DNA from 3 places in the Staphylococcus epidermidis genome. Region 3 is predicted to be linked to each of the others. Evidence: predicted binding sites of a transcription regulator. Region 3 holds the regulator's gene; each other region holds the start of a gene.
The links. The regulator LexA, encoded in region 3, represses DNA repair genes until DNA is damaged. The targets are predictions, from matches to a motif close to CGAACATATGTTCG.
Positions count from the first base shown of each region.

Region 1: uvrB (excinuclease ABC subunit UvrB) is a predicted target of LexA. The motif match lies at 3,053-3,066, and genes of this name have one in related genera.
Region 2: FNL83_RS04480 (YolD-like family protein) is a predicted target of LexA. The motif match lies at 1,380-1,393, and genes of this name have one in related genera.

Region 1 covers NZ_AP019721.1:1,985,065-1,995,847, reverse strand. The annotation lists one part of gene prfB (peptide chain release factor 2) at 1-294, shown strand, start outside; gene FNL83_RS09775 (COG3942 and LysM peptidoglycan-binding domain-containing protein) at 634-1,434, shown strand; gene FNL83_RS09770 (YfbR-like 5'-deoxynucleotidase) at 1,743-2,384, shown strand; gene FNL83_RS09765 (CsbA family protein) at 2,390-2,623, shown strand; gene uvrB (excinuclease ABC subunit UvrB) at 3,180-5,165, shown strand; gene uvrA (excinuclease ABC subunit UvrA) at 5,173-8,007, shown strand; gene hprK (HPr(Ser) kinase/phosphatase) at 8,362-9,294, shown strand; gene lgt (prolipoprotein diacylglyceryl transferase) at 9,300-10,139, shown strand; gene FNL83_RS09735 (acyltransferase) at 10,145-10,672, shown strand; gene FNL83_RS09730 (tetratricopeptide repeat protein) at 10,639-10,783, shown strand, end outside.
Region 2 covers NZ_AP019721.1:907,776-918,558, forward strand. The annotation lists gene FNL83_RS04475 (hypothetical protein) at 1-903, shown strand, start outside; gene FNL83_RS04480 (YolD-like family protein) at 946-1,356, opposite strand; gene blaZ (penicillin-hydrolyzing class A beta-lactamase BlaZ) at 1,667-2,512, opposite strand; gene blaR1 (beta-lactam sensor/signal transducer BlaR1) at 2,619-4,376, shown strand; gene blaI (penicillinase repressor BlaI) at 4,366-4,746, shown strand; gene FNL83_RS04500 (hypothetical protein) at 4,760-4,915, opposite strand; gene pglS (6-phosphogluconolactonase) at 5,172-6,200, shown strand; gene FNL83_RS04510 (aldehyde dehydrogenase) at 6,312-7,691, opposite strand; gene FNL83_RS04515 (manganese-dependent inorganic pyrophosphatase) at 7,991-8,920, opposite strand; gene FNL83_RS04520 (cysteine hydrolase family protein) at 8,975-9,529, opposite strand; gene FNL83_RS04525 (glycosyl hydrolase family 28-related protein) at 9,721-10,783, shown strand, end outside.
Region 3 covers NZ_AP019721.1:1,504,062-1,514,844, reverse strand. The annotation lists gene FNL83_RS07400 (hypothetical protein) at 1-148, opposite strand, end outside; gene FNL83_RS07395 (amino acid permease) at 454-1,902, opposite strand; gene FNL83_RS07390 (catalase) at 2,133-3,647, shown strand; gene rpmG (50S ribosomal protein L33) at 3,737-3,886, shown strand; gene rpsN (30S ribosomal protein S14) at 4,052-4,321, shown strand; gene guaC (GMP reductase) at 4,475-5,452, shown strand; gene FNL83_RS07370 (CAP domain-containing protein) at 5,466-6,491, shown strand; gene lexA (transcriptional repressor LexA) at 6,845-7,465, opposite strand; gene sosA (DNA damage-induced cell division inhibitor SosA) at 7,609-7,842, shown strand; gene FNL83_RS07350 (DUF896 domain-containing protein) at 8,003-8,239, shown strand; gene tkt (transketolase) at 8,471-10,459, shown strand; gene FNL83_RS07340 (YneF family protein) at 10,666-10,783, shown strand, end outside.

The DNA.
Region 1 (10,783 bases), 480 kb from region 3:
CAAAATGAACGATCTCAAATAAAAAATAGAGAAGCTGCAATGAAAATGTTGAAGTCCAAACTTTATCAATTAAAGTTAGAAGAGCAAGAGCAAGAAATGGCTGAAATTCGAGGCGAACAAAAAGACATTGGATGGGGAAGTCAGATTCGTTCTTACGTCTTTCATCCATATTCAATGATTAAAGATCATCGTACGAATGAAGAAACTGGTAAAGTAGACGCTGTTATGGATGGAGAAATAGGCCCATTCATAGAAGCTTATTTAAGAAAAGAAATGGATAGTCGAGACGTATAATTGATATACGCATAATCATTATTTGATTTATCAATGATTATGCGTATTTTTCATTAAGCAGACAGAATAGGGAGTTAATTTTTAAAGTTATATTTACTTTATATGTAGTCTGCATTTTCTAATGTTACCGTAGTAAATTCAATCTTATACGAGAATGACTTTAATTTGACCTGTACATCATAAGGTTAGGAACTAGTGGAGTAGATAATCACCTCTAGATGTAAAAATACACTTCTTAACTATTATATTACATCAATATAACAATACCCTTAGCTTCATTTGATTGTGCTATATTAAATTTGTGAATTAATAATCAACTAGCAAAGGAATGACAACTAGATGAAAAAAACGCTAACTGTAACGTTAAGTTCGATTGCAGCTTTTATTGCAATCAACACTGCAGCTAACGCACAAGAATCTGAGACGTCGCAACTAGACACATATGCAACGGGTGATGTAATTACAAATCAATCAAACTTAGGTATTTACATTGTAAAACCTGGAGATAGTTTATATAAAATTGCTTTAGAACATAATCTTTCTTTAGAAGAGCTTTATGCATTAAATCCTGGTGTAGAACCTCTTATTTTTCCGGGAGATGAAATTGTAGTATCTGAAACTGCATTTGAACAATTTAATAACACAAACACATTCGTAAATTATGAAACTAACTACATTCCAGTAGGATATAATAATGTATCAACTGATACTTCCAACACTACTTATGATAATTATGATAGTGAATCAACTGATACATACTCTGTGTCAAACGCCTATGATGGTCTAAGAAGTGTATCTAACTCAGGTAATTTATACACTACTGGTCAATGTACTTATTATGCATTCGATCGTCGAGCTGAGCTAGGGAAACCAATTGGAAGTCTATGGGGCAACGCTAGTAACTGGGCATATTCAGCTAATCAGGCTGGCTTTAATGTAGATCACACACCTGAGGTTGGTGCTGTATTCCAAAGTGGTCCGGGTCAAAATGGGGCTGGTGCTTATGGACATGTTGGCGTTGTTGAATCAATCAATTCTAATGGTTCTGTAACTGTTTCGGAAATGAACTGGAATGGTGGCGTTAACGTAAAATCTTACAGAACTATTAGCAACCCTAATTCATATAATTACATTCACTAAATGGCTATTTATATTCAAAGTGTGAATGAACTGCGCGTATAATTGTCTCTTATGTTATATAAACGTTCTAGACAATTAAATTGAAAATCATGTTGGTTGAACAACACCTCCATATATATCAACATGTTTTACCCATAAATTACGTATTAGAGTAGAATAGTGAGTTCAAAATGAATTCATTATTCTACTTTTTCTTTTGTAATAAAATAGAAATGATTTACATGATAATTTACTTTCAATAATAATATTGATTGATATAATAACAATAAGAATATAGACTAATTTTAATATTAAGGAGGTGTCTTATTATGGGAATGCATCAATATTTTAAAAGACTATCAGATTTAGAAAAATTAATAAGATTACCAGGTAAATTTAAATATTTTGAACACAATGTCGCAGCTCATTCTTTTAAAGTAACTAAAATTGCGCAATATATGGCTACTGTCGAAGAATATCATGGAAATAAAATCGATTGGAAGAGTCTCTATGAAAAGTCACTCAACCACGACTTTGCTGAAGTGTTTACAGGTGATATCAAAACACCGGTAAAATACGCAAGTAAGGAATTAAAACATTTATTCTCCCAAGTTGAAGAAGAAATGGTCGATACGTTTATCAAAGAGGAGATACCAACACAATATCAGCACGTGTATCGTGAACGTTTACAAGAAGGTAAAGATGATTCTCTAGAAGGTCAAATTCTATCTGTTGCTGATAAAATTGATTTATTGTATGAAACATTTGGAGAAATACAAAAACGTAATCCTGAGCCACTATTTTTTGAAATATATGAAATGAGTTTAGAAACTATTATACAATTTGATCACTTAGAATCTGTAAAAGATTTTATTGAAAATGTTATACCTGAAATGCTCACAGAAAACTTTATTCCTCGAACTGAATTACGTGAAACAACAATGTCAATTCTAAACAGAAGAAATGGGTGACGATAATGATTTGGTATGTTTGTGCGGCCTTCTTTCCTTGTATATTAGTTGTGCTGTTTAGTGTGGTGACTAGAAGTAAATGGATTGGTACATTAGTCACACTGGTAATAATAGGGGCATCAGTTTATAAAGGATTCTTTCACAACGAATGGATTATTTTTATAGATGTGACAAGTTTATTAGCTGGTTATTTAATAATTGATCAACTTGAATTTCATAAGAACCAAAATGATTCTTAAGAATGCGTTTGTTCAAACAAAAATTTTGAAGTATTTGTTTTTTTGATTTATTATTACATTGAACTGTAATAATAGTGATTATGATTTTATTTTAAAATTGTTGAATCATCATTATTGCTCATTTTTTACTTTAAATTGATGTTTATAGTATTTTGAATATTAAGTAATCCATGGTGTAAACATTAATAACTAAATATTAAATAGTAAATATTTTAATAGCTAGAACATAATAATTGATACATTGTGAATATAAAAGCGAAAGATTTTAAAGTGCAGTGTGTATATAATATGTATTTGATTGTACGTTTAAGAAAAACATCGCACATCATACATTACTGATAAATAAAGCTCTAAGACAATTTCTTACATAAGAAATCATCTTAGAGCTCTTGTTTTAGAATAAGCATTATAAATGTTATATTTCACAAGCGAACAAATGTTTGTATTGTTCTTATAGAATTTGTTAAAATAGAAAATGATATTCATGAAAAAGTAATTGATTTGAGATGTGTAAAATCTTTATAAATGATAACAATATTAGGAGGCGTATTTTGGAATGGTAGAACATGTTCCATTTAAGTTAAAGTCTGAATTTGAGCCACAAGGTGATCAGCCACAAGCGATACAAAAAATTGTGGATGGCGTAAATGAAAGGAAACGTCATCAAACCTTATTAGGTGCAACTGGGACAGGTAAAACTTTTACTATGAGTAACGTAATTAAAGAGGTTGGTAAACCTACACTTATTATTGCACATAACAAGACATTAGCAGGTCAACTATATAGTGAATTTAAAGAATTTTTCCCAGAAAATAGAGTTGAATATTTCGTTAGTTATTACGACTACTATCAACCTGAAGCATACGTGCCTTCAACAGATACTTTTATTGAAAAAGACGCCTCCATTAACGATGAAATTGACCAACTACGACATTCTGCTACAAGTTCTTTATTTGAACGTGATGATGTCATTATTATCGCAAGTGTTAGTTGTATCTATGGTTTAGGTAATCCGGAAGAATATAAAAATTTGGTTGTTAGTGTACGTGTTGGTATGGAGATGGAACGAAGCGAATTGTTGAGAAAGTTAGTTGATGTACAATACTCACGTAATGACATAGATTTTCAACGTGGTACATTTAGAGTGCGTGGAGATGTTGTTGAAATATTCCCAGCTTCTAGAGAAGAAATGTGTATTCGCGTAGAATTTTTTGGAGATGAAATTGATCGCATCAGAGAAGTTAACTATTTAACTGGTGAAGTAATTCGAGAACGTGAACATTTTACAATTTTCCCTGCTTCACACTTCGTTACTCGTGAAGAGAAAATGAAAGTAGCTATTGAACGTATAGAAAAAGAATTAGAAGAGAGACTAAAAGAATTACGTGATGAGAATAAATTATTAGAAGCTCAAAGGTTAGAACAACGTACTAACTACGATTTAGAAATGATGAGAGAAATGGGCTTTTGTTCAGGTATTGAAAATTATTCTGTTCACTTAACTTTAAGACCATTAGGTTCAACACCATATACATTGCTTGATTATTTTGGAGATGATTGGCTTGTCATGATTGATGAGTCTCACGTTACGTTACCTCAAATTCGTGGTATGTACAATGGGGATAGAGCTCGTAAACAAGTATTAATAGACCATGGATTTCGTTTGCCAAGTGCGTTGGATAACCGACCATTAAAATTTGAAGAATTTGAAGAAAAAACAAAACAACTTGTTTATGTTTCAGCTACACCAGGCCCATATGAGTTAGAACATACAGATGAAATGGTTGAACAAATTATACGACCTACTGGTTTACTTGATCCTAAAATTGATGTGCGTCCAACTGAGAATCAAATCGATGATCTTTTAAGTGAAATCCAAGATCGCGTTGACAAAGATGAACGTGTACTTGTGACAACACTTACTAAAAAAATGAGTGAAGATTTAACTACATATATGAAAGAAGCGGGGATTAAAGTTAATTATTTACACTCAGAAATTAAAACATTAGAACGAATAGAAATTATTCGAGACTTACGTATGGGTACTTACGACGCAATAGTTGGGATCAATCTGCTGAGAGAGGGTATAGATATACCTGAAGTATCTTTAGTTGTAATTTTAGATGCAGATAAGGAAGGCTTCTTACGTTCTGATAGATCTCTTATTCAAACTATTGGGCGAGCAGCACGTAATGACAAAGGAGAAGTCATTATGTATGCGGATAAAATTACAGATTCTATGCAATATGCAATAGATGAAACACAAAGACGTAGAGAAATACAAATTGCTCATAACAAAGAACATGGCATCACGCCGAAAACAATTAACAAAAAGATTCACGACGTCATTAGTGCTACTGTGGAGAGCGATGAGACAAATCAACAACAACAAACTGAATTACCTAAGAAAATGACAAAGAAAGAACGTCAAAAAACAATAGAAAATATAGAAAAAGAAATGAAAAAAGCAGCCAAAGATTTAGATTTCGAAAAAGCAACAGAGTTAAGAGATATGTTATTTGAATTAAAAGCAGAAGGGTGACGATTAAATGAAAGGACCGTCAATTGTAGTAAAAGGTGCACGAGCACATAATTTAAAAGGAGTAGATATTGAATTACCTAAAAACAAGTTGATTGTCATGACTGGACTTTCAGGCTCAGGTAAATCTTCGTTAGCGTTCGATACTATTTATGCTGAAGGTCAACGACGTTATGTGGAATCGTTAAGTGCATATGCGCGACAATTTTTAGGACAAATGGACAAACCTGATGTAGATACCATTGAAGGTTTGTCACCAGCAATATCTATTGATCAGAAGACGACAAGTAAAAACCCACGTTCTACCGTTGCCACTGTGACTGAAATCTATGATTATATTCGATTATTATATGCGCGTGTCGGTAAACCGTACTGTCCTTATCACGGTATAGAAATTGAATCACAAACTGTTCAACAAATGGTTGATCGTATTTTAGAATTGGAAGAACGTACAAAAATTCAATTACTTGCTCCAGTTATATCACATAGAAAAGGAAATCATGAAAAATTAATTGAAGATATAGGTAAGAAAGGATATGTGCGTTTACGTGTTGATGATGAAATCGTCGATGTAAATGAAGTGCCTCAATTGGATAAAAATAAAAATCACACAATTGAAGTTGTTGTTGATAGACTTGTAGTTAAAGATGGCATTGAGACGCGTTTAGCGGACTCTATTGAGACAGCACTTGAACTTGCTGAAGGTAATTTAACAGTTGACGTTATTAATGGAGAAGAACTTAAATTCTCTGAGAACCACGCATGTCCTATATGTGGTTTCTCTATTGGTGAATTAGAACCTAGAATGTTTAGTTTCAACAGTCCGTTTGGTGCGTGTCCAACTTGTGATGGTTTAGGTCAAAAACTAAAAGTAGACCTAGATTTAGTCATTCCTGATAAAAATAAAACTTTAAATGAAGGTGCAATTGAACCATGGGAACCAACAAGTTCGGATTTTTATCCAACTTTATTAAAACGTGTATGTGAAGTCTACAAAATTAATATGGATAAGCCATATAAAAAATTGACTGATAGACAAAAAAATATACTTATGAATGGTTCTGGAGAAAAAGAAATTGAATTTACTTTCACGCAACGAAATGGTGGTACTCGTAAACGTAAAATGGTTTTTGAAGGTGTGGTACCTAACATTGACCGTCGTTACCATGAATCTCCCTCTGAATATACACGCGAAATGATGAGTAAATATATGACAGAGTTACCGTGTGAAACTTGTCATGGCAAACGCTTAAGCAAAGAAGCGTTATCTGTATACGTAGGCGACTATAATATAGGTGAAGTCGTTGAATATTCAATTAAAAACGCGCTTTATTATTTCGAAAATTTAAAATTAAGCGACCAAGATAAATCGATTGCAGATCAAATTTTAAAAGAGATTATTTCAAGATTATCATTTTTAAATAATGTTGGTTTGGAATATTTGACTTTAGATCGCTCATCAGGGACTTTATCTGGAGGGGAAGCACAACGTATTCGTTTAGCAACACAAATTGGTTCACGATTAACCGGAGTACTATATGTTTTAGATGAACCTTCTATTGGATTACATCAAAGAGATAATGATAGATTAATTAATACTTTAAAAGAAATGCGTGATTTAGGTAATACACTTATTGTCGTTGAACATGACGATGATACTATGAGAGCAGCTGATTATTTAGTTGATGTGGGTCCGGGAGCTGGTAACCACGGTGGAGAGGTTGTCTCAAGTGGTACCCCTAATAAAGTAATGAAAGATAAAAAATCCTTAACTGGTCAATATTTAAGTGGAAAAAAACGAATTGAAGTCCCTGAATACAGACGAGAAATCACCGATAGAAAGATTCAAATTAAAGGTGCTAAAAGTAATAATTTGAAAAATGTAAATGTAGACTTCCCACTATCTGTCTTAACTGTTGTTACAGGTGTGTCAGGTTCTGGTAAAAGTTCACTCGTCAATGAAATTTTATATAAAGCATTAGCTCAAAAAATTAATAAATCTAAAGTGAAACCTGGGAATTTTGATGAAATTAAAGGAATTGATCAATTAGATAAAATCATTGATATTGATCAATCGCCAATAGGTAGAACACCACGTTCTAACCCAGCCACATACACTGGTGTCTTTGATGACATAAGAGATGTCTTTGCACAAACGAATGAAGCTAAAATACGAGGTTATCAAAAAGGTAGATTTAGTTTTAATGTCAAAGGTGGACGATGTGAAGCTTGTAAAGGTGATGGAATTATAAAAATTGAAATGCATTTTTTACCAGATGTCTATGTACCTTGTGAAGTATGTGATGGTAAACGCTATAATCGTGAGACTTTAGAGGTAACATACAAAGGTAAAAATATTGCGGATGTATTAGAAATGACTGTTGAAGAAGCTACGCATTTCTTTGAAAATATTCCTAAGATTAAACGTAAATTACAAACACTTGTAGATGTTGGGTTGGGGTACATTACTTTAGGTCAACAAGCTACTACATTATCTGGTGGCGAAGCGCAACGTGTAAAACTCGCATCAGAATTGCACAAACGTTCAACGGGGCGTTCTATTTATATTCTTGATGAACCAACTACAGGATTACATGTCGACGATATAAGTCGTTTATTAAAGGTATTGAATCGTATAGTGGAAAATGGTGATACGGTCGTTATTATCGAACACAATCTTGATGTTATTAAAACGGCTGATCATATTATTGATTTAGGTCCAGAAGGCGGTGAAGGTGGAGGAACAATCATCGCAACTGGTACACCTGAAGAGATTGCTCAAAATAAAGGGTCTTACACTGGTCAATACTTAAAACCAGTATTAGAGAGAGACAGCGTTGAATAGTAAGGTGTATGACTAGTAATAAAATGATAGATTAACTTAAAAAGCTTTAAGATGACTTTTACACAAAGAATCTTAGAGCTTTTTATATTAAATTAATTTCATTAATTTGAGCATAAATCATCAAATAGTTATTTGAAATTCGATTTAGATTATTATTTAAGGTATATTTTTTAACTCAATCAGTCAACTACTCGATTGTAAAATGGAGATAAAATCTAGTTTGTCTTAAAACAGTAATGATTTAAGAAACTTTTAAAATTTTAAATCATCATTTTAATATAAAACATGTGTTGATTTTTGATATGATAATAGAAAAGGAAGATACGAATGGCTTATGAAATTTGAGGTGAATGCATGTTAACAACAGATAGATTAGTTAATACGTTAAATTTAGAATTACTTACTGGTGAAGAAGGTTTAGATAGACCAATTAAAAACACAGATATTTCACGTCCAGGTTTAGAAATGGCTGGATATTTTTCACATTATGCTTCAGACCGTATTCAATTATTAGGGACAACGGAGTTATCATTTTATAATTTACTTCCAGATGAAGAGAAGAAAGGAAGAATGAGAAAATTATGCCGACCTGAAACTCCAGCGATTATTGTTACACGTGGGTTAGAACCACCCGAAGAACTTATACAAGCATCTCAAGAAACGCATACACCAATTATTGTTGCGAAAGATGCCACAACGAGTTTAATGAGTAGGTTAACGACATTTCTCGAACATGAACTCGCGAAAACTACTTCTTTGCACGGTGTACTTGTTGATGTTTACGGTGTAGGTGTACTAATTACAGGAGATTCTGGCATTGGGAAAAGTGAAACTGCATTAGAATTAGTCAAACGAGGCCATAGATTAGTGGCTGATGATAATGTAGAAATCAAAGAAATTACTAAGGATGAACTTGTAGGGAAACCGCCTAAACTTATCGAACATTTGCTAGAGATTCGTGGTCTCGGAATCATTAATGTTATGACTTTGTTTGGAGCAGGATCAATATTAACTGAAAAACAAATTCGATTAAATATTAATTTAGAAAATTGGAATAAGAATAAATTATACGATCGTGTAGGTCTTAATGAAGAAACATTGAAAATTCTTGATACGGAAATCACTAAAAAAACGATACCAGTTAGACCAGGGCGTAATGTAGCAGTAATTATTGAAGTAGCTGCTATGAATTATCGTCTTAATATCATGGGTATTAATACAGCAGTTGAATTTAATGAGAGACTTAATGAAGAAATCGTTCGAAATAGTCATAAAAGTGAGGAGTAACACACATGAATATAACATTAGGATATATCGATCCTGTTGCCTTTAGCTTGGGACCAATCCAAGTTCGATGGTATGGAATTATTATTGCTTGTGGTATCTTACTTGGATACTTCATTGCACAAGCAGCATTGAAACAGGTTGGATTACATAAAGACACCTTAATCGATATTATATTTTATAGCGCGATTGTTGGATTCATAGTTGCGAGAATATACTTTGTTACATTTCAATGGCCATATTACATGAATCACTTGAGTGAGATACCAAAAATTTGGCATGGTGGTATTGCCATACATGGTGGCTTAATTGGTGGACTTATCTCTGGGATTATTGTTTGTAAAATCAAAAATCTACATCCGTTTCAAATAGGAGATATTGTGGCACCAAGTATTATTTTAGCTCAAGGGATAGGACGCTGGGGAAACTTTATGAATCATGAAGCGCATGGAGGTCCAGTATCTAGAGCTTTTCTAGAACATTTACATTTGCCAGACTTTATTATTAGAAATATGTATATTGAAGGCCAATATTACCACCCGACGTTTCTATATGAGTCTATTTGGGATGTAATAGGTTTTGTCATTTTAATTACTTTAAGGAAACGTCTAAAACTTGGAGAGACATTCTTTGGTTATCTTATTTGGTATTCTGTAGGGCGCTTTTTCGTTGAGGCGATGAGAACCGATAGTTTGATGCTTACGAGTCATATACGTGTCGCGCAACTTGTTTCTGTCGTGCTTATTATGATTAGTGTGATATTCGTAATTTATAGAAGAGTTAAATACCAACCAATAAAATATGAAAATTCAGGACCATTAACATGGCCGATTAAAAAGGCTAAGTGATTATTTTGAGAAGATTAAGTAAAGAGAAGCATCATCAAGTGAATCCTTTATGGCATATATATAGAAAAATTAAATTCGTAAAAGTGCTAAAGCAAACGTTGATTATAGAAATTGCAAGATTTGTTCCTAGTATGAAACTTAAAAATAAAATATATAAAAAGCTTTTAAAAATGGATGTCGGGAATCATACTTCATTTGCATATAAAGTGTTGCCTGATTTGTTTTATCCAGAATACATTTCGGTTGGCAAGAATACAGTCATTGGTTATAATACAACAATATTAACTCACGAAGTACTTGTTGATGAGTGGAGAGTAGGAAAAGTCATTATAGGCGATTACACTTTAATAGGTGCAAATACGACAATATTACCAGGAATAACCATAGGAAATCATGTTAAAATTGGTGCGGGTACGGTTGTGTCTAAAGATGTTCCCGATTACAGTTTTGCATTTGGTAATCCTATGCAAATACAATTAGATTCAGGAGGTGACAATGAATGGCACAAAAAGAAAATAACATCATTCCAATGATTTTTGATGAGGCTTTTTATCGTAAAATGGCTACCCAAAAGTGGCGACAACAGGACTACAAGAAGGCGGCAGAATATTATGAAAAAGTGCTTGAGTTGTCACCTAAGGATT
Region 2 (10,783 bases), 600 kb from region 3:
GACTTTGGAAGCGACTTGTATAGTACTTTCTCATATGTAAAAGATACGATATATCCTCTAATTAATCAAGAAAATAATAATAGACAAAGACAGTATCAATTGTATGGCAATAGACATGGTAAAAATATTAGAGATGTTTCTAGGCAAATTAATAGAATTATAAAAAATAATAGTAAGGATATTTTTGAATATAAAGTATCTAAAAATATGGACTTTGAAGTTTATTATTTAGCTAATGAAAATGAATTTACTGATGATCCTTTTTATGAGGATGTGAAAATTCAAGAGTGGTTAGTAAATGCGCCTATTTTTTCATTTGAAGGAAAAAGTAAACATTTTAGGCAAGATGGTTATAGCGATAATTATATAAATTTCTTGAATAAAGCATCAATTTTTGTAGTTTGGATGAATGAGCAAGAAGGAGATGTTTTAGAACAATGTTCTCAAATGGCAATTTATTTCAGTAGTTCTGCTAATTTCTTTTTCTTAGAAACTATGTTAAATGAATTACAATTGTATGGGTATCAACAATATAATTTAAATGGAAAAAAAGAAGCCCTATATTTTAGACAATGGATACTAAATTTCAAGAGATCTATTGCAATTATTTATAGAACAGAGCTTTTACCTAGTTTATATTTATATTTGTATCTAAAGAATAATAATGATTTTAAATCTCCTCAGTATATTGAAGAATTAAACAAAGAAGAATTATCACTAATTGAATTGGAGCAGTCATATAAGGAAGAAGAAAGAAGCGAAAAATTAAATAAACTTTTGTTAATAATAAGTCTTTTATCAATTTTCCAAGTAGTAGAAATTTTTTTCAGTGATAAAAATAATATATTTAATATCAGTATCATACTTATAATGATTTTGCTAGAAGTATTTCGAAAAAGGTAATTATAAGAACACTATTTAAGCTTTTAAAAAGTTTAAATAGTGCTAAGTGATACTACAAACGTTAGTATTATTTAAATTATATATATTATTGTTAGTATCAGAAAAGGAAAATGTATTACCAATTTCATCCTTTTTTAAAATTTTTCCCGTATATTTTGAAATGTTACCGTCTTCCCAATATGTGATTGTACATAACTCATCATTTCTAATTTTTATTTGGAAAATCTGATCTAAATTATCTAATGAATCATATGTTAGCAATGGTTTTTCAACTTTATCTTGATTCATTATGATTTGCTCTAAAATTTCAAACTGTTTTGGGAGAGTCGCAAAAGCTTGCCATTTGATTTTTCCCCGCCCTTGAGGGATTTTAGGTTTTAAATATTTTCTTGGTATTTTTCTATAATCAGTTTCATATTTATATTCATCTGGCGCATTAGGATTTGGAATCATGTTAACCACCTCATCATCATTATAGAACGTATGTTCTTTTTCGGCAAGGATTATATAATTTGTTAAGGTGATTAATTAATTCAAAATAAGTTATTTTCTAGATAGAAAAGCTGAGTAAGATTATCGAGATTTTATAACTATAGTTACTGGAATTATAATGTTAGGTATGTTAATGGTATTTTCTCTTTTAAAATTAATGTGAACACAAAAAATAGAACATATATAATTATAAATAATATATATGTTCTACGATATTATGAATTTTTATGAAAGATAGAATTATATCAGTATTTATTATGCATTTAGAATATTAAAATTCCTTCATTACACTCTTGGCGGTTTCACTTATCAACTTATCATTTGGCTTATCACTTTTATTGTCTTTATTCGTAAAAATGACTAAAACAATAGGTTCAGATTGGCCCTTAGGATAAACAAAAGCAACATCATTTCTAGAAGCATATGTTATTGCTTGACCACTTTTATCAGCAACCTTACAGTCTTTTGAAACACCGTCTTTAATTAAAGTATCTCCGCTTTTATTATTTAACATTAAATCAAGTAAGAATTTTTTGTTTTCTTTGCTTAATTTTCCATTTGCGATAAGTTTATTTAAAGTCTTACCGAAAGCAGCAGGTGTTGAAGTATCTTTTTTGCTCTTTGGTGAATAGTAATTTAATTCTATCTCATATCTAACTGGATTTGTTACTTTATCTCCTAGTCCTTTTAGACGTTGTTTAACTTTTTTGTTCCCACCGATTTCTTTTATAATTTTATTGTTTGCTGTATTATCACTATATGTCATTGAAGCCTCAATAAGTTCTTTTAAAGTGATATCTTTTCCTACATATTTTTCTAAAATAGGAGAATAAGCAACTATATCATCTTTGTTAATATGTATTTTTTTATTTAACTTATTATAAGGTACTTGTTCTAACAAAATAGCACTATTTATCGCTTTTGAAGTCGAAGCATAGGCAAATCTCTTATCTGAATTAAATTTTACTTCCTTACCACTTTTAGTATCTAAAGCATAAACACCAATATGAGCATTATATTTTTTTTCTAAATCATTTAACTCTTTGGCATGTGGACTGTTTGAATTACATGCACTTAAAACTAAAGCAATTGCAATTAAAAATATTAACTTTTTCAAAATAAACCCTCCAATATTACAAATATAATTTTTATGAATAAATAATATTACATTTGTAATATTTGTGTCAATAGTTTATTATAAATATTTGAAAGAAGGTGTCAAAATGGCTAAATTACTAATAACGAGCGTAGTAAGCTTTTGTTTTATATTTCTATTGTTAGTATTTTTTAAGTACATATTAAAACGCTATTTTAATTATAGTTTAAATTATAAAGTTTGGTATCTAACTGTGCTTGCTGGATTAATACCTTTTATCCCAATTAAATTCTCTTTTATAAAATTTAATAATGTGAATAATCAAGCGCCCACAGTTGAAAGTAAGTCACACGACTTGAACCATAACATAAATACCACCAAACCTATTCAAGAGTTCACAACAGATATCCATAAGTTTAATTGGGATTCAATTGATAATATCTGCACAGTTGTTTGGATAGTTTTAGTTATTATTTTAAGTTTTAAATTTTTGAAATCCTTATTATATCTTAAATATTTAAAGAAACAGTCACTTTATCTAAACGAAAATGAAAAAAATAAAGTAGATACGATACTTTTCAACCATCAATATAAAAAAAGTATTGTGATTCGAAAAGCAGAGACTATTCAATCTCCAATAACTTTTTGGTATGGGAAATATATTATTTTGATTCCTAGTTCATATTTTAAAAGTGTAATTGATAAAAGACTAAAATATATAATACTGCACGAATATGCTCATGCTAAAAATAGAGATACTTTACATTTAATTATCTTTAATATCTTCTCTATTGTTATGAGTTACAATCCATTAATACATATTGTAAAAAGAAAGATAATTCATGACAATGAAGTAGAAGCCGATAGATTTGTTCTTAATAATATTAACAAAAATGAATTTAAAACTTATGCGGAATCTATTATGGACTCCGTATTAAATATTCCATTTTTTAATAAAAATATATTAAGCCATTCATTTAATGGTAAAAAGTCATTACTCAAAAGAAGATTAATTAATATAAAAGAAGCCAATTTGAAAAAACAGTCTAAATTAATTCCAATTTTTATTTGTATTTTTACTTTTTTGCTCATAGTAATTCAAAGCCAGTTTTTGATGGGACAATCCATAACTGATTATAATTATAAAAAGCCCTTACAGAACGATCACCAAATTTTAGATGAAAGTAAAAATTTTGGTTCAAATAGTGGATCTTTCGTCATGTACAGCATGAAGAAAGACAAATACTATATTTATAATGAAAAAGAAAGTAGAAAAAGATATTCTCCTGATTCAACTTATAAAATTTATTTAGCGATGTTTGGACTTGACCGTCATATCATAAGTGATAAAAATTCACGTATGTCATGGAATCATAAACATTATCCTTTCGAGTCTTGGAATAAGGAACAAGATTTAAATACAGCAATGCAAAATTCAGTTAATTGGTACTTCGAACGTATTAGTAATCAAATACCAAAGAACTATATTGCGGCTCAACTCAAGCAATTAAATTATGGTAATGAAAATTTGGGAAGTTATAAAAGCTATTGGATGGAAGATAGTTTGAAAATATCTAATCTTGAACAAGTAATAGTTTTTAAAAATATGATGGAACAAAAAAACCATTTTAGTAAAAAAGCAAAGAATCAATTATCTTCTTCATTATTGATTAAGAAAAATGAAAAGTATGAACTGTATGGGAAAACAGGTACAGGTATAGTAAACGGGAAGTATAATAATGGGTGGTTTGTAGGTTACGTAATTACTAATCATGATAAGTATTATTTTGCTACACATTTATCAGATGGAAACCCGTCTGGGAAAAATGCTGAATTAATCAGTGAAAAAATATTAAAAGAAATGGGTGTTTTAAATGGCCAATAAGCAAGTTGAAATATCTATGGCTGAATGGGATGTTATGAATATAATATGGGATAAAAAATCAGTATCAGCTAATGAAATTGTAGTTGAAATTCAAAAATATAAAGAAGTTAGCGATAAAACGATTAGAACATTAATCACAAGACTATATAAAAAAGAGATTATAAAACGATACAAATCAGAGAATATTTATTTTTACTCATCAAATATTAAAGAAGACGATATTAAAATGAAAACTGCTAAAACCTTTCTTAATAAACTGTATGGAGGGGACATGAAAAGTTTAGTGCTAAATTTTGCGAAAAATGAAGAATTAAATAACAAAGAAATTGAAGAATTGCGAGCCATTTTAAATGATATTAGTAAAAAATAAATAGATATAGGGTTCAAACATAATTTACATATATATTATGTTTGAACCCTATTAAATTAGATTTTTTTATGAGATTAGTACATATAACCATTTGTGCCCATTTAACCATACCACGACCGGTAGGAATATTTTTATCTAGCATGTCTCGTGGTATATTACGGTAATCCATTTCATTAAATATATCTTTCATTATTCAATCACCTCAATCCTTATAGTTTCATTATACGAACATTTGTTCTGTTTTTCAATATAAAGTTTTTGGCAATATAATTGTTCGTGATGTTTTAGTATGATCGAAGTAATTTCTAATTTGATTTCGTTATCATAAGTAGTAAGTTAATAAGTAAAATGACTTTTCGTTGTAAATTAAACATACTTAAAGGTAAAATTGAATCAATGATTAATGATTTTATGGAGGTTTTGGTATGACATTAGGTTATATAGGTTCTTATACTAAAAAGAGTGGTAAAGGTATATATCGCTTCAAACTAAATGACGAAACAGGAGTTATTGAAGCGTTAGAAACTGGTTATGAAATTGAAGCGTCAACTTATCTTACTCGTAATGAATCGTTTTTATATGCGATTACTAAAGAAGGTGAAGAATGTGGTGTAGCTAGTTTTAGTATTAAAGAAGATGGACAACTGGAATTAATTAATAAATGTCTAGCATCAAAACAGGGAACTGGTTGTTACATTCAAGTGTCTAGTAATGGTAAATATTTATTTGAAGCGGTTTATGGTGCAGGACTTGCAAGGATTTATAAATTAAATCCAATTACGGGAGCAATAGAGAAATTAATAGAAGAACTTGAGCATGAATTTCCAACTGGCTCACATGAAAGACAAGATTCATCACATGTTCATTTTTTAAATGAAACACCTGATCATAAGTATGTTGTAGCTACTGATTTAGGTACAGATAGAGTTGTAACATACAAATTTGGTGAGGATGGTTTAAAACAATATGCAGTTTCTCAATTCAAAAATTCAGACGGGCCTCGCCACATCGCTTTTAGTAATGATGGACGACACGCGTATATCGTTCACGAGCTATCAAATGAGGTGAGTGTTACAGAATACCAAGACGGTAAGTTCATTGAGCTAGAGAGACATTCAACTATTCCAAGTGACTTTAACGGGGAATCGAAATTAGCAGCAGTGAGACTATCACATGATGGGAAGCACTTATATATAAGTAATAGAGGGCATGATAGTATTGCTATATTTGAAGTTTTAGAAGATGGCAGATCACTGAGAAGTATTGAAATACAACCAAGTTACGATGCCTTTCCAAGAGACTTTAATATAACTGAATCAGATAACTATTTAATTTGCGCACATCAAGAAGGAGAATCAAAAGTTTCAATTTTTGAGCGTGATAACATAACTGGTAAACTTTCATTAAAAGATAAAAAAGCTATAGCAAATGAAGGTGTTTGTGTACTACTATAAGATGTCTTTGAATAATAGAAAAGTGATATAAAAAGCCCTTGAGTGGTTATGAGATAAAAAAACAAAACTCTGTATATCACTCAAGGGCAAATCATATGGAGATAACTAACACTAGTTCTTGAAGAAGGTTTTAATATATTTAAATTTACCTTTATATGGAGGGAAAAATAAACTCGATTCTAGACGTGTAGATTTAAATGTGTATGATTTCATATGACTAAATGTATCAAAAGAATACTTACCATGATATTGACCTATGCCTGAAGAACCTACACCACCGAAAGGTAAGTTAGGATTAGCTAAATGCATTAACGTATCGTTAATTGCACCGCCCCCAAATGATAATTCTTCAACCACTCTATGTGTCATGTTTTCATCTTCGCTAAAAAGATACAAACTTAGTGGTTTTGATTTACTTTGGATGATTTCAAGTACTTCATCGAAATTATCATAAGTAATAATAGGCAAAATGGGACCGAATATTTCTTCTTTCATGATTTTATTGTCATTGGTTATGTTATCCAATAAAGTAGGTTCAATATATAAATCTTCTTTAGAACTATTACCTCCAAAAACAACATTATCTTTATGAATTTGAATCAAGTCATTCAACCGATTAAAGTGTTTTTGATTAACAATCCGTCCGAAATCAGGGCTTTTTTCAATATTTTCTCCGTAAAATTCAGTAATTGTTTTTTTAAGAGCTTTTATTAAATCATTTTTAACTTTCCGCTGAACTAATATATAATCTGGAGCGACACATGTTTGACCAGCATTAGTAAATTTACCAAAACTAATACGTTCACTCGCTACTTTGATATTGGCTGTATCATCGACAATGACAGGTGATTTACCGCCAAGTTCAAGAGTAACTGGAATTAATTTTCTTGCTGCAGCTTCATAGACAATTTTTCCGACTTTTTCACTGCCAGTAAAGAACATATAATCAAATGGTAGACTTAATAACGTTTGGGTTTCTTCAATACCACCTTCAACAACAGAAACGTATGCTTCATCAAATGTATCTTCAATGATGTCCTTGATCACAATGGCAACATGAGGTGTTAACTCTGAAGGTTTAACTATAGCAGTATTTCCGGCAGCTATTGCTCCGATGAGAGGCTCGAAAACTAATTGAACCGGATAATTAAATGGTCCTATAATAAGCACCGTACCGTAAGGTTCTTTTTTAATATAACTCTTTGTAGGGAATAAGTAGAGTGGTGTATCCGTTTGTTTGGTTTTCGACCAATTTTTTAACTCTTTGCGCATTAGCTTTATGCTTTTCAAAAGCATACCAATTTCAGTTGCGTATGCTTCAACCTTACTTTTACCTAAATCTTTATATAAGGCATCTAATAATTCATTTTCATGATTTTTGATATTTTTACTTAGTAATTTAAGTTGTTGTTTTCGAAATTTAAGGTTTTTTGTTTTATGCGTATTAAAAAAAGCTTTACTATTGTTAAATTTATCTCTAATTATTGTCATAAAATTACCTCCAAATTATTTTTTTGGTAAAGAGGTTGAGATAGTCCTGAATATATTAAATGAGAACATAAAAAGATTAGTGATTATTTCTTCTTAAATATAAAAATTTTGTTTAAAAAGTTACAAAAAGGGAGTGGAATAGAATTCATATCGAATTCTTAGTCCACTCCTGAAATTTAGAACTAACAATTTAATAACACCTGATATCAATGTGTTATTAAATCAATCAACTACTGAGAAATTACTCTAGGATGAAAAAATATATCATGGGCAACAATATAGTTTTAATGCTTTTAAAGTTATTGAGTTAAAACTTCAGTGATTTGAGGAACAACTTGTTTTTTTCGTGATACAACGCCAGATAAGAAAGCCATACCATCATCTAGTTGTACTTTAAATGCTTCTCCAACTTTATCTTTTTCAGCACCAACTACAAGGATTTTAGAATCGCTGTTAATAATATCAGTAACTACAAGAACGAATAAATCGTATTTTTCATTGGCACTCATTTCTAACATAACTTTTTCAAATTCCTCTTTACGATCTAAAACTTCATCAATATCTACAGTATTGACTTGAGCAATACGTGTTACATAATCTCCCATATTGAATGATTTAGCATCCATATTGACAAGTGTTTCAGCAGATTTATCTGTAGTTGAAGCACCTGCTTTTAACATTTCTAAACCATATGCTTCTAAATCAACATTTGCAATATCTTTAAGTGCTTGAGCAGCATCTACATCTTCTTTTGTGCAGGTAGGTGATTTAAATAATAAACTATCAGAAATTATAGCTGAAATCATAAGTCCAGCGATTTCTGGTTTAATTTCAAATCCACGTTCTTTATACATTTTATATAAAATTGTTGCACTACAACCAACTGGTTCTGCTCTATAGTATAAAGGGCCAGCTGTTTCAAAGTTAGAAATTCTGTGATGATCTATCACATGTTTAATTGTAGCGTTTGAAATAGTATCTGCACTTTGTTGAAACTCGTTATGGTCGACTAAAATAACATCTTGTCCTTTTAAATCTTCGTTTAATAATTCTGGAGCTTCTACGTTAAAATAATCTAGTGCAAATTGAGTTTCCGCACTTATTTCACCTAAACGATAAGCTTTTGCTTCAGTATTACCAGTTTGTTGCTCAAAATCAGCCATAATTAAAGCTGAAGAAATAGCATCAGTATCTGGATTTTTGTGCCCGAAAATAAAAGTTTTTGTCATTTTCAATATCTCCTTATACATATATTGTTAATCATATTTTATCATGATTGTTGTTTAATCTTCTACTTTTGCACCAAGAGAATTTTTAAAATGGGAGAGTGCCCATTGATGACCATCTTGATTAAAAGATGCTACGCCTCTAATTGGGATAGTGATGTTATAACCTAAATTGTATGCTGAAACAGCGGTATGCAAAATACAAATATCCGTGCAAACACCCACAATTTCAATATCATTGATTTGTCTTTCACGTAATAAACTATCTAATGGTGTACCGTAGAATGAATCGTATCTCGTTTTATCTAAATAATGTACATTCATTTGGTCTTTAATTGAGTTGTATAATCTACCTACCTCGCCATATAACTCACGACCTGGTGTTTGATGAATATTATGATTGGGGAATAATTTACTTTCAGGATGAAATTTATCATTTTCATAATGCAAGTCCATTAGGAAAAATATTTCCTGTTGATTATTATGATAATTTTTTATACGCTGAGTAATAAAAGTTTCAATTTCTTGTCCAGGTTTGCCACATGTTAATTTACCATTATCGTCAATAAAATCAAAAGAGTAATCTACAATGATTAATGCTTTGTTACTCATTAGAACAGCCTCCCAATATGTGTTTAAAAAGCGTTAGATTGGTATATTTATATAAAGCTAAAACTTTTGTAATCGTTTAAATTAAATTGGCAGTAAAAATATACACCATAATTAAAACGAAATGTAATTATAGTATATAGACTTTACTTTAAGCACACAATCATTATTTAAAATATATGAGGAGTTATAACATGTTTATCAATGCAAAAGATTTCGGATTAAAAGAAAAAAGTAAATATAAGGATACAAGAGCGATTCAAAAAGCATTAAATTACGCAAAAAAAGGCAGACACACTGTTTATATACCTAAAGGAACTTATTATATCAGAAAAGCTTTAGTTATTTATGATTCTACAACATTGTTATTGGAAGAAGGTGCAACACTTTTAAGAAAAGGGAAAGATGCATTATTAAAAAATGGTAGACGCTTAAAGCTATATCATGGCTATAATGGAAATAGTCACATTTATATTAAAGGAGGAACTTTTGATATGAATGGAGGCGAATATCCATATAATAATACAGCCATGTGCATGGGACATGCAGAAGACATTCAAATTTTAGGTGTAACATTCAAAAATATTGTTGGAGGGCATGCACTCGACGCATGCGGAATCAATGGTTTACACATATCAGAATGTGAATTTAAAGGATTTCTTGATATTGATGGAGATCGTTCTTTTTCTGAAGCAGTACAATTGGACATACAAGTACCTGGTGCTTTTCCTAAATTTGGAACTACAGATGGAACGATTACGAAAAATGTTGTCATTGAAAAATGTTATTTTGGCTGTTCAGATCATCCTAAAATGAAAGCGTGGAATAGAGCTATTGGCTCTCATGCCAGTAGATATAACTGCTATTATGAAAACATTCATATCAATCAAAACATCTTTGATAATTTAAATGAGTATGCTTTAACTCCTCTAAAGTCAAAAGACACATTTATTACAAAAAATAAATTTATAAATTGTAATGGTGGAATAAGATTTCTTGGAGTGAAGGATGGTAAAAATGCTGCCGATCCTATTACAGGACAAGTGATGGAAACTCAAGCTGGTGAGAATTTCAATGTGATAGGTAATACTTTTATTGGTAAGATGAAAAGAGATGCGATTCATATTAGAAGTTATCATCACGTCCAACATCAAAACGTTTTTATAGCGGCAAATCAATTTGAAGATGCTTCACAATCAATACATTTAGAAAATATTAATGGACTTACTTTAAATCAGGAACAAACAAAAATCAAAA
Region 3 (10,783 bases):
CATTCATTTGCGTGTGCTCTAAGCTTGGATATTCTCTCAAAGTCCGTTTTAAGAGCTTACCATTTTTTTCTTCAAGTGCTTGAACAACTATAACAAAGCGTTCCTCTTTCTTTATAACATCATCGAATAAATTTGTTTGTCCAACCATGTTATCCACCTCTATACCATTTTATTATCTTTATTATACATTATAAGTTTTAATCATAAAATAACGAAAATTTATATATGGTGTTAAATCATTCAAAAGAGGGTGAACAAATTTCCTATCGAATTCGAAGCTCCACTATAGTCTATAGTCTCGACATATATTTTCAGTAGAAATTAAGTATGAAATACTCTTTAGCATTGAGATTACTGATATTGAAATTGATGTATGCATTTTGAGTTCAACTATCAATTACTAATATTAAAAAGGCCTGTGACAAAAATACACGTCACAGGCCTTCTTAATAATTAATTCTTGTAATTATGCGGAGTTAAATCTATTTCTTCCAGTTTGACAAAATGTGTCCGTTTGATTAATTTATGAGCAATATAGATGATAGCTAGAATAAATAATGGTGTAAAGTTTCGAATGACACCTAAAATATCACCAGATGCGATACTACCAAAGGAACTACCTAATAATAAGAATAATAATGTGAAAAGGACAATAATAGGTCCGACTGGGTAAAAAGGTGCTTTATATGGCAACAGTTTATCTGGATTTTTACCCTGTTTTTTAATTGCTTGTCTTAATCTAATTTGTGACCAAATACTAGATCCCCAAACTACAATAACCATAGATCCTATGATATTTAATAAGTTAAATACAGCATTAGCATTAAAATTAGCATAAACAATGACTAATACAATAATAATATATGTTGTAATTAATGCACGCATAGGTAATTTAGTTTTATCATTGAGTTTTCCAAAGAATTTAGGTGCTTGTTTATCAGCACTTAAAGAAAATAGCATTCTACTTGTTGTATAAATACCAGAGTTAGCTGCTGATAATAATGATGTTAAGATAACAGCGTTGATGACTGATGCAGCAAAAGCGATCCCTATTCTATCGAAAACAATTGTAAACGGACTTTGTGATACAGACTCATTTTCATTAAGTAAAAGTGGATCCGTATATGGAATGATGGCAGCTATCACAGCTATAGACAATACGTAAAAGAGTAATATTCTCCAAAATACCTGTTTTATAGCTTTAGGCATTGATTTTTCGGGATTATTTGATTCACCAGCTGTTACTGCGACTACTTCAGTACCACCAACTGAAAAACCTGCAACTAAAAGAACGCTTAATATGCCTGATATTCCACCGACAAAAGGTGCTTGACCTTTAGTATAATTCTCAAAGCCATATGTATGACCACCAAGAATACCGAAAATCATCATAATTCCAAAAATAATAAATACAATTATAGTAATGACTTTGATCAGTGATAACCAAAACTCAGTTTCTCCAAAAGCTTTAACAGAAAAAATATTAATTAAAAACAACAGAGTTAAGAAAATTAAGCTCCATGTAAGTGGATTTAAAACTTTAAATACATCCCAATATTGTAATACATTGGAAGCAACAATGATATCTACACTTGTTACAAGTGACCACATACCCCAATACAACCAACCCATTGTAAAACCAAGTGACGAATCAACAAATCTGGTAGAGTATGAACTAAAAGAACCAGAAACCGGATAGAAAGTTGCTAATTCTCCTATTGATGACATTAAAAAATAAAGCATAATACCAATTAGTATATAAGCTAATATAGCTCCTCCTGGGCCAGCTTGAGAAATGACACTTCCAGTTGCCACAAAAAGTCCAGTACCTATAGCGCCACCTATTGCTATCATGGATATATGTCTCGAATTGAGACCACGTTTCATATTATTATCTTCCATATGCCGTCTCCCATCTATCTTAAAATATATCCCTCATTTTAATCTTTTTAAAGATACTATTCAATAACTTTTTAGTACTTTAAAGCGTAATTGTTAAATTTTTCTGATATTTCTTATATTTTTCTATCAATAACTTTAAAATAAGTTTATTTGCTATCGGAAAAGGGTTTAATTAAAATAGATACTACATAGTAATCAATATTAAATATAAAAGTGAGGGGGAGCTTGCTATGTCAAAACAGGATGGAAAATTAACTGGACTTTTTGGTGCGCCAGTTTCGGATAGAGAAAATAGTATGACAGCAGGACAACGTGGACCATTATTAATGCAAGACGTTTATTATTTAGAACAAATTTCTCACTTCGATAGAGAAGTGATTCCTGAACGTCGTATGCATGCGAAAGGTTCAGGTGCATTTGGTACGTTCACAGTTACAAATGACATCACACAATATACAAATGCGAAAATATTCTCAGAAGTCGGAAAACAAACAGAGATGTTTGCACGTTTTTCTACTGTTTCAGGAGAACGTGGAGCAGCAGATTTAGAACGTGATATACGTGGGTTTGCCTTGAAATTCTACACTGAAGATGGAAACTGGGATTTAGTAGGTAACAATACGCCAGTTTTCTTCTTTAGAGATCCTAAACTATTTATTAGTTTGAATCGTGCTGTAAAACGAGATCCACGTACAAATATGAGAAGTGCACAAAATAACTGGGACTTTTGGACAGGTCTACCGGAAGCATTGCATCAAGTGACAATATTAATGTCAGATAGAGGTATGCCAAAAGGATTCCGAAATATGCATGGATTCGGTTCTCATACGTATTCTATGTATAATGATAAAGGTGAACGTGTATGGGTAAAATATCATTTCCGTACACAACAAGGAATTGAAAACTATACTGACGAGGAAGCAGCTAAAATTGTAGGTATGGATAGAGATTCTTCACAGAGGGATTTATATAATGCTATCGAAAATGGAGATTATCCAAAATGGAAAATGTACATTCAAGTTATGACAGAGGAACAAGCTAAAAATCATCCAGACAATCCTTTTGATTTAACAAAGGTATGGTATAAAAAAGACTATCCACTGATTGAAGTGGGAGAATTTGAATTGAATCGTAATCCTGAGAATTATTTTCTTGATGTAGAGCAGGCAGCGTTTACGCCTACAAATATTGTTCCTGGGTTAGATTATTCACCAGATAAAATGCTACAAGGACGTTTATTCTCATATGGAGATGCCCAACGTTATCGTTTAGGAGTTAATCATTGGCAGATTCCTGTCAATCAACCTAAGGGAGTTGGAGTTGAGAACTTATGTCCATTTAGTCGTGATGGACAAATGCGTTTCTTAGATAATAACCAAGGTGGAGGCCCACATTATTATCCTAATAATCAAGGTATATATGAGTCACAGCCTGAACACAAGAAGCCACCATTCCCGACAGATGGTGATGGTTATGAATATAATTATCGCCAGGATGATGACAATTACTTTGAACAGCCAGGTAAATTATTCAGATTACAGTCTGAAGATGCAAAAGAGCGTATCTTCACAAATACAGCTAATGCAATGGATGGGGTTTCTAAAGATGTCAAAGTTCGCCACATTCGCCATTGCTATAAAGCTGATCCAGAATATGGGAAAGGTGTAGCAAAAGCTTTAGGTATTGATATCAATCAAATAGATTTAGAGACAAATCAAGACGAAACATATGAAAACTTTAAATAATCTAAAATTCTTAGATTGCTTACCACTGAATTATATGATACAATCTTAAATCGTAAGAATTCCTAACAACATTAGAAAGGGTGTTTAACGTGCGCGTAAATATTACATTAGCTTGCACAGAGTGTGGCGATCGTAACTATATTACTACTAAAAATAAACGTAATAATCCTGAACGCATTGAAATGAAAAAATATTGTCCAAGATTAAATAAATATACGTTACATCGTGAAACAAAATAATTACTTATCTTTCAAATACGACAATTTGAAACGAAAACTCTCCTTAACTCATAGGGGAGTTTTTTTTATAGTTTGTACTTAGAAGAATTTTCACTTGTATATTTTGAAATATATGTTATTCTATAAAACGTAATTATTACGATTTGTAGAAAGAGGTTATAATATATGGCGAAGAAATCTAAAATAGCAAAAGAACAAAAAAGACAAGAATTAGTAAATAAATATTACGAGTTACGTAAAGAATTAAAAGCAAAAGGGGACTATGAAGCATTAAGAAAGTTGCCAAGAGATTCATCTCCAACTAGATTAACTAGAAGATGTAAAGTAACTGGTAGACCTAGAGGTGTGTTACGTAAATTTGAAATGTCTAGAATTGCATTTAGAGAACATGCGCATAAAGGTCAAATTCCAGGTGTAAAAAAATCTAGTTGGTAAAAATTTACTACTTAGGTCCATTTACAATAGAAGAAAAACAATGTACATTTAAAAAGGATGAATAATATGAATGATTTTTACAAAATTAAAGGTATTATTCGTATTTTCATTAAACATTTTGAAGATTAATTCTATTGTAAGGGGTTAAAAAAGATGAAAATTTTTGATTATGAAGATATACAATTAATTCCCAATAAATGTATTGTTGAAAGCAGATCTGAGTGTAATACTTCGGTTAAATTTGGGCCTCGTACTTTTAAATTGCCAGTTGTTCCAGCAAATATGCAAACAGTCATGAATGAAGAACTTGCACAATGGTTTGCAGAAAACGATTATTTTTATATCATGCATAGATTTAATGAAGAAAATAGAATTCCATTTATAAAAAAAATGCATCATGCAGGGTTATTTGCTTCTATTTCTGTTGGAGTTAAAGAAAACGAATTTAATTTTATTGAAAAATTAGCTTCTTCATCGCTCATACCAGAATATATAACAATTGATATTGCTCATGGTCACTCAAATTCAGTTATAAATATGATTAAGCATATAAAAAAACATTTACCAAATAGTTTTGTGATAGCTGGTAATGTTGGGACGCCTGAAGGAGTAAGAGAACTTGAGAATGCCGGTGCAGATGCTACAAAAGTAGGTATTGGTCCAGGAAGAGTATGTATTACTAAAATTAAAACTGGATTTGGTACAGGAGGTTGGCAACTTTCTGCGTTAAATCTTTGTAATAAGGCAGCTAGAAAACCTATTATTGCAGATGGAGGGTTAAGAACCCACGGTGATATAGCCAAATCAATTCGTTTTGGTGCCACTATGGTAATGATTGGCTCTTTATTTGCTGCCCACGAGGAATCACCGGGTGAAACCGTCGAGCTAGATGGCAAAAAATATAAAGAATATTTTGGTAGTGCCTCAGAATATCAAAAAGGTGAACATAAGAACGTTGAAGGTAAAAAAATGTTTGTAGAACACAAAGGATCTCTTAAAGATACCCTTACTGAAATGGAACAAGATTTACAGAGTTCAATTTCATATGCAGGAGGAAAGGACTTGAAGTCATTAAGAACAGTTGATTACGTCATAGTAAGAAATTCAATCTTTAATGGTGATAGAGATTAGTAAAAAGTAGTAGGTGAATACAATTAAAAGATTTCTTTTATTGATTACAGTTTTACTTTGCATCGTTATTTTTACGCCAGTCAAAGAAACTACTTTTATGATTAAAGCTCAAAATGATATACGTCATCAAATTAATCGATGGATTGATTCTGATTCAAATGACGATAATACTCAATTAGCGATTCCTAAAAAGCAAGAATTTGCAATCAACAATATACAGATGAATATGACTAAAAAAGATGTTGAAGCACAATTGGGACAACATAAGCGTATGACTTCGAGTGTGTATGGCACAAATTGGTACACATATTATTCAAATGATTATAATCAATTTTTGATGGTGAGTTATATTAACAATCATGTTAATGCACTGTATACAAATCAAAATCTTATTTCATCAAAATCTCAAATTAAGTATGATACTCCTAAAGATGTTGTTAGGGAAAGATATGGGCCCCCGATTCAAGTTATAAAAAAAGGGAAAGTTGGTTTTGATGTAAAAAGTAATGAATATGATGTTTTCCATAAAGACCATATTTATACCACAGTATTTTATGATAAGCACAGAGATAATGGTGTGAAGTCATTATTACAAGTTAGTGAGAAAATGGAAAATCGATTAAGATATCAATATGGGAAACCATCTAAATTACTTGCAAAGAGTTTTGAGTTGCAAAATTTTGACATTGTCAATGCTGAAAGAAAACAGCATGGCTTAAAAACATTAGATTATTCTAAGGATGTTTCTCATACTGCGCGTAAGCATAGTGTTGACATGGTTAAGCATAATTATTTTGACCATGTAAATCAAAAGAAACTTTCTCCTTTTGATAGATTAAAAAAAGATGGAATAGAATTTAATGCTGCTGGAGAAAACTTAGCATATGGACAATTGAATAGTATCTATGCACATGAAGGTTTGATGAATTCATTGGGGCATAGAAAGAATATTTTAAACACCCATTTTGATTATTTGGGCGTAGGTGTATATTTCAATGATCGAAGACAACCCTTTTGGACCGAAAATTATACAAGTTAAATGTTTATATATATGACTTATGGGTAAATATAGTCCGTAAGGATGTAGATAAATATGAAGCAAAAAAATAAAAAACAAACTGATATACTTGAAAAAGTGAAAGAAATATTAGATAAGAAAAAAAAAACAAAATCGGTTGGTCAGAAGTTGTATTGAATTTTTCTCTCGCAACAGGTGTGGTTTAGAGTGAAAAAATTGATAAAAGCGTTATCTTAACACTAACACTGGCATCGAAATTAATATATTAAATAACCCTAGGACATCAGTTGCTGTCCTAGGGTATTTGTTTTTTAAACCATATAAAAAATATAAGGAGGCCTACACTTAAAAATAAGATATTGATTATAAATTTATTACATTTCTCTATATAATCCTATTACTTTACCTACTACAATGACATTATCTAAGTAAATAGGCTCCATAGTACTATTTTCAGGTTGTAGTCTATAACGATTTTTTTCTTTATAGAAGCGTTTAACAGTAGCTTCTTCATCTTCAGTCATAGCTACTATAATATCACCATTTTCAGCAATAGTTTGACTTCGTACAATTACTTTGTCGCCATCTAATATTCCAGCTTCAATCATACTTTCCCCAACTACATTTAAAATAAATATATCGCTGTTATGTGTTGAAGTTAAGTGCTCTGGTAGTGGAAAATATTCTTCTATATTTTCTACAGCTGTAATTGGAACGCCGGCTGTAACTTTACCGATAACCGGAACATGTATTGTTTCCTCTACATTTACCTCATCTAATTGTTCACTAACTATCTCGATAGCTCTAGGTTTAGTAGGATCTCTTCTTATATATCCTTTTTCTTCTAATCTAGATAAATGTCCATGTACTGTAGAACTTGAAGCTAAACCGACAGCTTCGCCAATTTCTCGAACACTTGGTGGATAACCTTTTGTTTGAACAATTTTCTTAATATAATCATATATTTCACTTTGTCGCTTAGTGAGTTCTCTCATAAATAGGCACTCCTTATTGTTGTTTGAGATTATTATATCATTAATTACATTTTCTAACAAACATTTGTTCGTAATGTTGTTGACACAGAATTTATGTTCTGATAAATTACTTATACAAACAAATGTTCTAGGAGTGATATTGGATGATTTTAAAATACAAATATAAATTTTTAACATATATGACAATAGTAATAGTATCTTGTATTATTTTTTCAACTTTCTTTTTAAGCGTTAACCAAGGTGCTCAATCAGAACAAACGTACGAAATGACTGACCACAAGATTCATCAACATAATCAACAAGGAACTACTCAAAACTATAAAGACAAACAAAATAGCGAACAGAATGATCAGTCTGTGTTCGCATTAGTTAATTAACTTTCATATTATCTACTGTAAAATGAGCGTAACAATTTGGTTATGCTTATTTTTTTGATATATTCTACTCAAGTAATAAGTATTATTAAAACTAACAGAATATTTGTTAATTATTATGATAGCAATAATAAAATTTAATGCATTAAGAAAGAGGTTTCAAATGAGTAAAGAAAATTTAAATATTGATAGAATAAATGAATTAGCCAGAAAAAAGAAAGAACATGGCTTAACCAATGAAGAGGCTAAAGAACAGACTAAATTAAGAAGACAGTATTTAGAAGAATTTAGAAAAGGGTTTAAGCAACAGATAGAAAATACTAAGGTCATTGACCCTGAAGGAAATGATGTGACACCTGAAAAGTTAAAAAAGATACAAGAAGAGAAACACAATAAATAAAACAATAGAGCTCGACCCATCATTGATATATAAGTTGAAAATTTTCGTAGTCATTGATGATTTACTTAGAAATAATTTATTTTTAATTAACTTTTAGGGAGTTAAACTACGTATATAGTTTGAATCCAGTTATATCCTTAGATCTAATTTATCTGATTTTTCTTTATCATTTTAAAATAAAATAAGTTATAATTAAAAATAGATATTAATTGTAGAAGGGAAGACACAACGATGTTTAATGAAAAAGATCAATTAGCTATAGATACGATACGTGCTTTAAGCATTGATGCAATCGAAAAAGCAAATTCAGGACACCCTGGATTACCTATGGGAGCAGCACCTATGGCGTATACTTTATGGACGCGCCACCTTAATTTTAACCCTCAATCTAAAGATTTTTTTAATAGAGATAGATTTATTCTATCAGCAGGTCATGGTTCGGCTTTATTGTATAGCTTATTACATGTCTCTGGTAGTTTAGAACTTGAAGAACTTAAACAATTTAGACAATGGGGTTCGAAGACGCCTGGACATCCAGAATATAGACATACTGATGGCGTAGAAGTTACTACTGGTCCATTAGGTCAAGGTTTTGCCATGTCTGTAGGGATGGCGTTAGCAGAAAGTCATTTAGCAGGTAAATTTAATAAGGACCAATTTGATATAGTTAATCATTACACTTATGTATTAGCGTCAGATGGTGACTTAATGGAAGGTATCTCACATGAAGCTGCATCTTTTGCAGGTCATAATCAGTTAGATAAATTAATTGTCCTTTATGATTCAAATGATATATCTTTAGATGGAGATTTAGATAAATCATTTTCTGAAGATACAAAACAGCGTTTCGAAGCCTATGGTTGGAACTATATTCTAGTTGAAAATGGTAACGATTTAGATGAGATTGATAATGCAATCACTCAAGCTAAATCACAACAAGGACCTACTATTATCGAAGTTAAAACTATTATCGGTTTTGGTTCTCCTAATAAAGCTGGTTCAAATGGAGTTCATGGTGCCCCACTTGGTGAAGAAGAACGTGCACTTACATTTAAAGAATATGGATTAGATCCTGAAAAACGTTTTAATGTTCCTGAAGATGTATACGAAATATTTAAATCAACAATGTTAAAACGTGCAAATGAAAATGAAGAGGCTTGGAATAATATGCTTAAAAATTATAGTGAAGCCTATCCGGAATTAGCTGAAGAATTTAAATTAGCAATGAGTGGTAAGTTACCAAATAATTACGCTGATGCCTTACCAGAATATGATTTAAATCACAGTGGTGCTTCTAGAGCTGATTCAGGAGAAATAATTCAAAAATTAAGCGAGTTTGTACCTTCATTCTTTGGTGGATCAGCAGACTTAGCAGGTTCAAATAAATCTAACGTTAAAGAAGCTAAAGATTATAATAAAGATACTCCAGAAGGTAAAAACGTATGGTTTGGTGTACGTGAATTTGCAATGGGAGCAGCAATAAACGGCATGGCAGCACATGGTGGACTTCATCCATATGCAGCAACATTCTTTGTATTCAGTGATTACCTAAAACCAGCTTTACGATTATCATCAATCATGGGACTCAATTCAACGTTCATCTTTACTCATGATTCAATTGCTGTAGGTGAAGATGGCCCTACACACGAACCTATTGAACAATTAGCAGGTCTTCGTGCTATTCCTAACATGAATGTTATTCGTCCAGCTGATGGTAATGAAACACGTGTAGCTTGGGAAGTTGCACTTGAATCAGAACACACACCAACATCATTAGTGTTAACTCGTCAAAATTTACCAACTTTGGATGTTGATAAACAAACAGTTGAAAATGGTGTGAGAAAAGGCGCATATATTGTTTTTGAAACAGAACAACAACTTGAATATTTATTATTGGCATCTGGATCAGAAGTTAATTTAGCTGTAGAAGCCGCAAAAGAATTAGAGCAACAAGGTAAAGGTGTACGAGTTATTTCTATGCCAAACTGGTACGCATTTGAACAACAATCTTCTGAATATAAAGAATCAATTTTACCTTCTGATGTTACTAAACGTATAGCTATCGAAATGGCATCACCACTTGGTTGGCATAAATATGTTGGAATTGAAGGTAAAGTCATTGGTATAAATAGTTTTGGCGCTAGTGCTCCTGGAGATTTAGTAGTTGAAAAGTATGGATTCACTAAAGAAAATATTTTAAAACAAGTCCGTTCATTATAAATCTAGACAATGATTTAGTTGAACTTTTTAGGTTACTAACCATCAAATTTGGTTAGTAACCTTTTAGATTTTAAAATAGAATTTAATAATATCTTTGGCTTTGTTATGATAATAATTGGAGTACTAATCGTTATTATTCAAGAATGTCTTGAAATAACAGAACGAATTTAGTAAAATGCATAAGGATAAAGAAAGCGGGTGAAACAATGGCAATTTGGGTAGCAATTATTCTAATCGTTATAGCACTTATTGCAGGTTTAATTGGTGGTTTCTTATTAGCTAGAAAATATATGAAAGATTACTTAAAGAAAAATCCACCTATCA